DNA from 2 places in the Micromonospora coriariae genome. Region 2 is predicted to be linked to the other one. Evidence: riboswitches for the same ligand, from Rfam matches in the RefSeq annotation. Region 2 holds a riboswitch; the other holds the start of a gene.

What was found. Region 2 has a riboswitch for cyclic di-AMP ahead of GA0070607_RS03205 (C39 family peptidase). Riboswitches for the same ligand answer to the same signal wherever they lie in the genome.
Region 1: it holds a riboswitch for cyclic di-AMP, as region 2 does, so the genes downstream of both, GA0070607_RS10000 (coiled-coil domain-containing protein) here and GA0070607_RS03205 (C39 family peptidase) in region 2, are expected to answer to the same signal.

Annotation. Positions count from the first base shown of each region.
Region 1 covers NZ_LT607412.1:2,143,095-2,146,608, reverse strand. The annotation lists gene GA0070607_RS10005 (carbonic anhydrase) at 1-54, shown strand, start outside; gene GA0070607_RS10000 (coiled-coil domain-containing protein) at 112-1,131, opposite strand; cyclic di-AMP (ydaO/yuaA leader) riboswitch at 1,136-1,266, opposite strand; gene GA0070607_RS09995 (YibE/F family protein) at 1,433-2,809, opposite strand; gene GA0070607_RS09990 (heavy metal translocating P-type ATPase) at 3,121-3,514, shown strand, end outside.
Region 2 covers NZ_LT607412.1:691,173-694,686, reverse strand. The annotation lists gene GA0070607_RS03210 (hypothetical protein) at 8-772, shown strand; cyclic di-AMP (ydaO/yuaA leader) riboswitch at 1,065-1,206, shown strand; gene GA0070607_RS03205 (C39 family peptidase) at 1,433-2,281, shown strand; gene GA0070607_RS03200 (alpha/beta fold hydrolase) at 2,439-3,185, shown strand; gene GA0070607_RS03195 (CDP-glycerol glycerophosphotransferase family protein) at 3,209-3,514, opposite strand, start outside.

The DNA.
Region 1 (3,514 bases), 1.5 Mb from region 2:
ACGACGCTCGACGTACCGATCGACGCCGGCACGCCCGCCGCGCCCGCAGCCTGAACGCGTCGAGGGCCGCCCCGCGTGACGCGGGACGGCCCTCGACAGGGAACGCGTGGGTCAGAGCAGTGACATGTGCACGTGGTCGGTGTGGTTCGACGGCCCGCTGTACGACTTCCAGCCGGTCGCCGGGAACCAGATCTGCCGGTTCCAGATCACGTAGTAGATGCCGAGCCGGTCGGCGTTGCGAATGAGGAACGCGGCGACGTTGTTGCCGTACGTCCGGGTGTCCTCGTTGTGCCACGGGCTGAAGCCGCTCTTCTGCAGGGACCAGTCGCAGGCGCGGCCCTTCGGGTGCTCCCACGGCCCCCCGGATCGGTAGCAGCCGACGAACCGGTTGAAGCCGGCCCGCTTGACCTCCTTGTACGCGTGCAGCGTGCGCGGGGTGACGCAGCCGGACGTGGTCGGGTCGTTCTCGCTGCACGACTCGGACTTCCAGTCGCCGTCGGAGGTCCGGCCCGGGCCGAGCCGGGCGACCGGCGAGGTCGCCGAGACCAGCCCGCCGGTGAAGCCCTTCCCGCCGACCAGGGCGAGCGCCTTGTCCGCGTCGCGCTTCTCCTTGGCCATCAGGGCGGTCTGCTTCTGCTGCTCGCGGACCTCCACGTCGAGGGCCAGCTTGGCCTGCTCGGCGCGGGCCTTCACCGCGTTGACCTCGGCGAGCTTCTTCTCGTTGACCATGTTCATCTCATCGAGCGCGGCGGCACGTTGGACGAACGAGTCGGGGGCTTCGCTCTCCAGCAGCATCGCCATCGGGCCGATCCGGCCGGTGCGGTACGACTGGGCGGCGATCTGCCCGACCTCCGGCGCCAGTGCGGCCAGGTCGGCCTTGGCCTTGTCGACCTCCAGCGCCAGCTGCAGCTGCTTCTGCTTCGACTTGTTCAGCTTGGACTTGGCCGCCGAGTATTTGCGGTTGGTCTGCTCGATCACGTCGTTGAGCAGCGCGGGCTCGCCGTCCTCCTCGTGCCCGGACGGTGTGGGGGTCGTCGGGGCGGCGTGGGCCGGGAGGGGGCCGGCGAGCACGGTCAGTGCGGCGATCACGGCCACCACGGGTGTCAACCAGCGGCGTAGGGGTGCCGTCACAATGTTCCCTTCCGTCGACCGCCGACCGGGTTAGCTGACGGGTTCGGGGCGGAAGTGGCCCCTACCGCTGTCGCGGATTCACCCCACGTACCTGGGTTCCCGGCTCGCCGGTTGGCGATTGGGCGGTGGCACCGCAGGCGCCGCTTAGCGCCTACATCGGTAACCGGCAGCGAGGTTACCCGAGAGCCCACCGGCTGAGCTACGCCCTGATACCGACTAAAAGCGTCATTTCGCCATGGCGCTGAGTGACCAGTGATGCGGTTCTCAGGGCGGACGCCCCATCCGGTCACGTTGAGGAGTGTCACCATGCCGTATCCGTGCTCCTGTTCGGCTCTGGCCACCGGTCGGTGGCGGTGGATGAGGGGGTGGTCCGCGCCGGGTCGGGCGACGTGGGGTCGGACCGACCCGTGCGCGGGAAGCTCAGTGCGGCCAGTGCCTCGGCGCGGTCGGGCTGGGGTCGCGGGGCGGGCGCTTCGGCGGCGCGCGCGGTGGGCTGCCGGCCGGCTGCGGTCACCATCGCGGCCAGCCCGGTGGTCAGCGGTACGGCGGCGATCAGCCCGAGCGTGGCGACGCCGCTGCGAACGATCTCCTGCGCGAGGAACTCGCTGGTCAGGATCTGTCCGATCGGTCGCGAGTCGGCGGTGAGCAGGAGCAGCAGCGGCAACGAGGCGCCCGCGTACGCCAGCACGATGGTGTTGACGGTGGAGGCGATGTGTGCCCGGCCGACCCGGGTCGCGGCCCGGTAGAGCTGCAACCGGGTCAACCCGGGGTTGGCGTTGGCCAGCTCGGCCACGGTGGCCGCCTGGGTGACCGTCACGTCGTCCAGCACGCCGAGAGAGCCGATGATGATCCCGGCGAGCAGCAGGCCGTGCAGGTCCACGTCGGCCTGGAACATCGACAGGGCGGTGGCGTCCTCGCTGCCGAAGCCGGTGAGGTGCGTGGCACCGCTGACGATGGTGGCCAGTACGCCGGTGAGCACCAGGCTGCCCAGGGTGCCGAGCACCGCGACCGAGGTCTGCGCGCTGACCCCGTGCGTCAGGTAGAGCACCACGAACATGATCAGCGCGGCGCCGACCACCGCTACCAGCAGCGGTGACCGGCCGGCGCCGATTCCGGGCAGCACGAAGGTGAGCAGGATGGCGAAGCTCGCGGCCAGGCCGGCCAGCGCGGCCAGCCCCCGCCACCGGCCGAACGCGACGATCGCGGCCGCGAAGATCACCGCCAGCCACAGCAGCGGCGTGCCGCGCTGGTGTTCGGCGATGTTCCAACTGCTGGCGGTGGGATCGGTCGGGTCGGTCAGTTCGACCAGGATCACCTCGTCGTCGACCTCGACCCGGGGCGCGCCGGGTCCGGCCGGCACCGGTGTCTGGACCCGCTGGCCGGAGGCCGACCCGTCGTTCACCCGGACGTCCACCGTGCCGCACGGCCCATCCCCGACGCTCGGTGTGCCCTCGGGGCCCGGCGCCGCCGGTGGGCACGGCTCGGTCACCACCCGGGTCACCGTGCCGTGGTAGCGCGGCACGTTCGTGCCGCCGTCGGTCCGCGGTGACCCGTCGCGGGGCCAGAGCACGACCGCGGCGACCACGGTCGCGACGAAGAGGGGCACCACCGTCGCGACGAGGATCCGTCGCACCCGGGGCGGGGCGGACGGAGCGGAGCGGGTGTGGTCGGAACCCAATGCGAGACTCCCAACGATCCGGTGCGGGGTACGTGCCGACGGGCCGGTCGGTTCACCGCCGCCGCGGGAAAGCGGCGGCGAGCGCGCAGGATCGCTGGATGGCGACCGCATGATCACGAAGGGTGAGAACTCGGCCCGGTCGGCCGGAGGCGACGCCACAGCGTGGCGGCACCTCTGCCCAACTGCGTAGCGGGATCCGGAGGGCCATCGTCGGAATGCTAACCAGCCCGACCCGGGGACGCAGGTCGTGGCGGAGTGTCGGAGTGGTCGAACCGCCCGCGTGGCGGTTGCCGGAGCGGCATGTTGGAGCCATGCCCGCTCCGTCACCGCCCGACCCCGATCGTCCCGCCGGCGACGAGCGCCACGCCGGGCCCGGTGGCCATCAGCGACACGCCGACGGCGGGCCGCATCAGCACGACAAGCACGCCGGTCACGACCCGGCGATGTTCCGCCGCCGGTTCTGGGTCTGCCTCGCTCTCACCGTGCCGGTGGTGTTGACCAGCCACCTGGTGCTGGACCGGCTCGGCCTCGGGCTGGACGTCCCGGGCCGGTCCTGGGTCGGGCCCGTGCTCGGCTCGGTGGTGTTCTGGTGGGGCGGCTGGCCGTTCCTGGTCGGCGCGGTCCGCGAGGTCCGCGATCGGGCGCCCGGCATGATGCTGCTGGTCGCGATGGCCATCACCGTCGCCTACACCGCGTCACTGGCCA
Region 2 (3,514 bases):
GCCGATCATGGATACCGTCCTCTACCGGTTCCTGACCGAGGTTCCGCAGGCCGCCGCCATCTGGTCGGCACTGCTCCTGCTGGCCCTGACCGTGCTCACCGTGCTGATCGCCCGCCCCGAGCGGGACCGGCCGACCAACGAGGAGTCCCGTGCGCCCACGGCCCGGGAACTGGCCGCCGTCGAGGCGGCGGACCTGCGGCGGTACGCCGAGGAGGTGGCCGTCGCCGCGGCCGGCGCGGCGCAGACCGCCCGCCGACGCCGCGCCGACTGGCTGGCCGCGCAGGAGACGGCCGAGCGGGCCTGGGCCGGGTACGAGGAGGCGGACCGGGCCGCCCGCCGGTTCGCCGGCGCCGGTTCGCTGCCCACCCCGCGCACGCCGCGCTCCCCGACGGAGTACGCCGCCCGGGAGCGTTACCTGCACCGGGCGGCGATGGCGGCGCACTGGCGCGGTGACCTGTCGATGCGTCAGCTCACCGACGTTTTCGCACACCGCAACGGCTGGGATCCCCGGCGGCACCCGGTCGAGCAGGAGGTGCTGCTGAGCCGCGCTGTCCGGGACGGCAAGCTGGCCGAGCACCGGGCCGCCGCCGAGCGCGAACGGTCCACCTGGCGGGACGCGGAACTGGCCGCCGAGGCGGCCCGCACGCTCGCCGAGGAGGCGTACGCGGCGGCGGCCCGGTTGCGGCCGGTCCGGGTGCCGGTCCGGCCGGCAGCGACCGCGGCGGCGCGTCCGGCGACCGCGGCGCGTTGGCGCCCGGCCCGGGTGGGCTGACCGGAAATGCCCCGCAAGGGGCGTGAGCCCGCTCACACCGGCATCGGATCGGGCAGTCGGCACGATCCGGCGCAATGTTCGCGCAAATCCGGCGGCATTGTCGCCGGCCTGTCTGGTTGTCGACCGTAGGCGCCACCGTAACCGGTTGTCCCATCGAGTCACGTCAGTGGCAATACGCGCAGAAATCGGCGCTCAATTTCAGGTTTACGCAGGTGAACCTGGCTTGGCAGGGCTTGGGCCGGCCAGTAGTGTCGTCCCGTCCGGTGCGGTAACCGATCGCAAGAGGCGACGCCGCGCCGACCCGCTCAATCGTGATCAACGAACCGGGGAACCATCAGTAAGTCCGGGGTGAATCCGCGAGCCACGGCCCGCGGTAGGGCGATCTTCCCGCCCGAATCCGTCAGCTAACCCGGTAGGCGGTGTCGGAAGGAGTTCCATCCTCGTGCAGCACCTCTCCACCCCCCGGTTGTTCCCCCGCCTCCACGGCGCCGCGGTGCCCCCGCTCATCCGTCCGGTGAGCTGACCCCCCGGGTCACCGCCTCTCCCGCCCGGCCACGCCGGGCACACCCCTGAGCGGTTCACCACCCGCGGACCACGGTCCGCGCGATGGCGCCTGCCCGGATATCGGTCCGGCCCGGTGTGCCGCTCTCCCCCTGATCCGTGGAGGACCCCGTGAAGCACACCCTGAAGCGTCAGCTCCGTCGTCTGGCCACCGAGCGTCCCTACCAGATCGTCGCCGCCTCCGCCGCTGCCCTGGCGCTCGCGACCACCACCGGCGCCCTGATCGCCGGCGCCGACGACGCCCCGGCCAGCCAGCACACCGCGACCACTGTCGCCGAGATGCGCAGCGACACCGTCGCGTCCCGCGGCGAGGCCCGCGTCGCGTCCCCCTCGGCCAGCACCTCGCCGAGCACCGCCGCCCCGACGGCCAGCGCCGCCGCGTCGCCCGCCGCCAAGGCCAGCGGCAACCCGGACCTGACCCGTAAGCCGGCGCCGAAGCCGCCGGCGACCAAGGTGCTCGACTACGACTACCAGGCGCAGAACACGTACTACAACTGTGGACCGGCGGCCACCCGCAACGCGCTCAGCGCCACCGGTATCGACCGCACCCAGGACGAGCTCGCCGTCGAGCTGGGCACCACCGAGATGGGCACCAACTCGGCCCTGGACACCACCCGGGTGCTCAACGCCGAGGTGAAGGGCTCCCCGTACCGGACCCGGATGTTCGCCGGTGCGCCCAGCCCGGCCCAGATGGACCGGCTCCAGGCCGACGTGGTCGCGGCGATCACCGCCGGCCGGGGCGTGGTGGCCAACGTCGTCGGCGACGCCACCGACACCGATGGTGGCTGGCACTCCTACGGCGGCGGGCACTACATCGCCGTGGTGGGTTACAAGGACAACGGCCGGACCGTGCGGATCGCCGACTCGGCGAACGCCGCCGACCCGTCGTACTGGATCACCACGATCGACCTGGCGAACTGGATCGCCACTCGGGGTTACTCCGCCTGACCCGGGCGCAGCCGCCGCGGGCGCCGTCCCCCACGAGGGGCCGGCGCCCGCCGCGTTTTCCATGTTGCAGGTGAAGCCGTACCGCGCGAGGTGGTTCGTCCTCGTCCCGCCGACGAGGACTCTCGTACCCGTCGGCGAACCGTGGGAGACTGCGGCCGTGGTGGATGAATCTGGTGGTCACACCGGCCGCGGGCCGGTCCTGCTGCTGCTGCACGGGATGGGGGCGACCGGCGACGTCTGGCTGCCCTGGGCGCCGCTGCTGGAGCAGCACTGGCCGGGGCGGTGGCTGGCGCCGGACCTCGCCGGTCACGGCTGGTCGGCCCCGCTGCCGTCGTACTCCTTCGCCGGGTTCGCCGAGCGGATCGCCCACGGCCTCGCCCCCGACGACCGGATCGTCGTGCTCGGGCACTCACTGGGCGGGGTGGTGGGCCTGGCGCTGGCCGCCCGTGCCGCCGGACTGCCGGTGGACGCGGTGGTCGGGCTGGGCATCAAGGCTGTCTGGTCACCCGACGAGCTGACCCGCGCCGCCGAACTGGCCGTGCGCCCGATCAGCTGGTTCGCCAGCCGCAGCGAGGCGGCCCGTCGCTACCTGCGCGTCTCCGGGCTCGCCGGCCTGATCCCGCCCGACCACCCGGTGGTGGACGCCGGGCTGCGCCAGGTCGACGGGCGGTGGCGCCTCGCGATGGATCCGGCCGCGTTCGCCGTCGGCGATCTCGACCTCGCCGCGCTGGTGGCGGCGACCGACGTGCCGGTGGTGCTGGCCCGCGGCGAGCAGGACCCGATGGTCACCGACGCGCAGCTCAAGGAGTTCGGCGTACCGGTCGTCACGCTGCCCGGGCTCGGGCACAACGCGCACGTGGAGAACCCGGGGGCGGTGCTGGCGCTGCTGGACGCGTACCGCTGAGCCGTCCGGCGGCCCCTGGCCGGCTAGAGCGGCGCGGGCGCGGCGAGGGTCTTCGTCGGCGCCAGCTCCCGGCGGGCGGCGGTCAGGAACGCCTCGGCGTACGACTCGACGGGGAAGTCACCCAGGTAGTGACGGCGGGTGACCCAGCGCTTCTCGGCCGCCGGATCGGTGTCCAGCAGCGCGGTCAGCACCTCGTCCACATTCGACATGTCCCGGCGCAGCACGTAGCCCGCCCCGGCCAGCGGGAAGTTCTCCACGAAGTGCTCGCCCTCGTCGCCCATGTCGGTGACGGCGTACGGCTTGCCGGAGTAGAGGTAGTCCGAGATCAC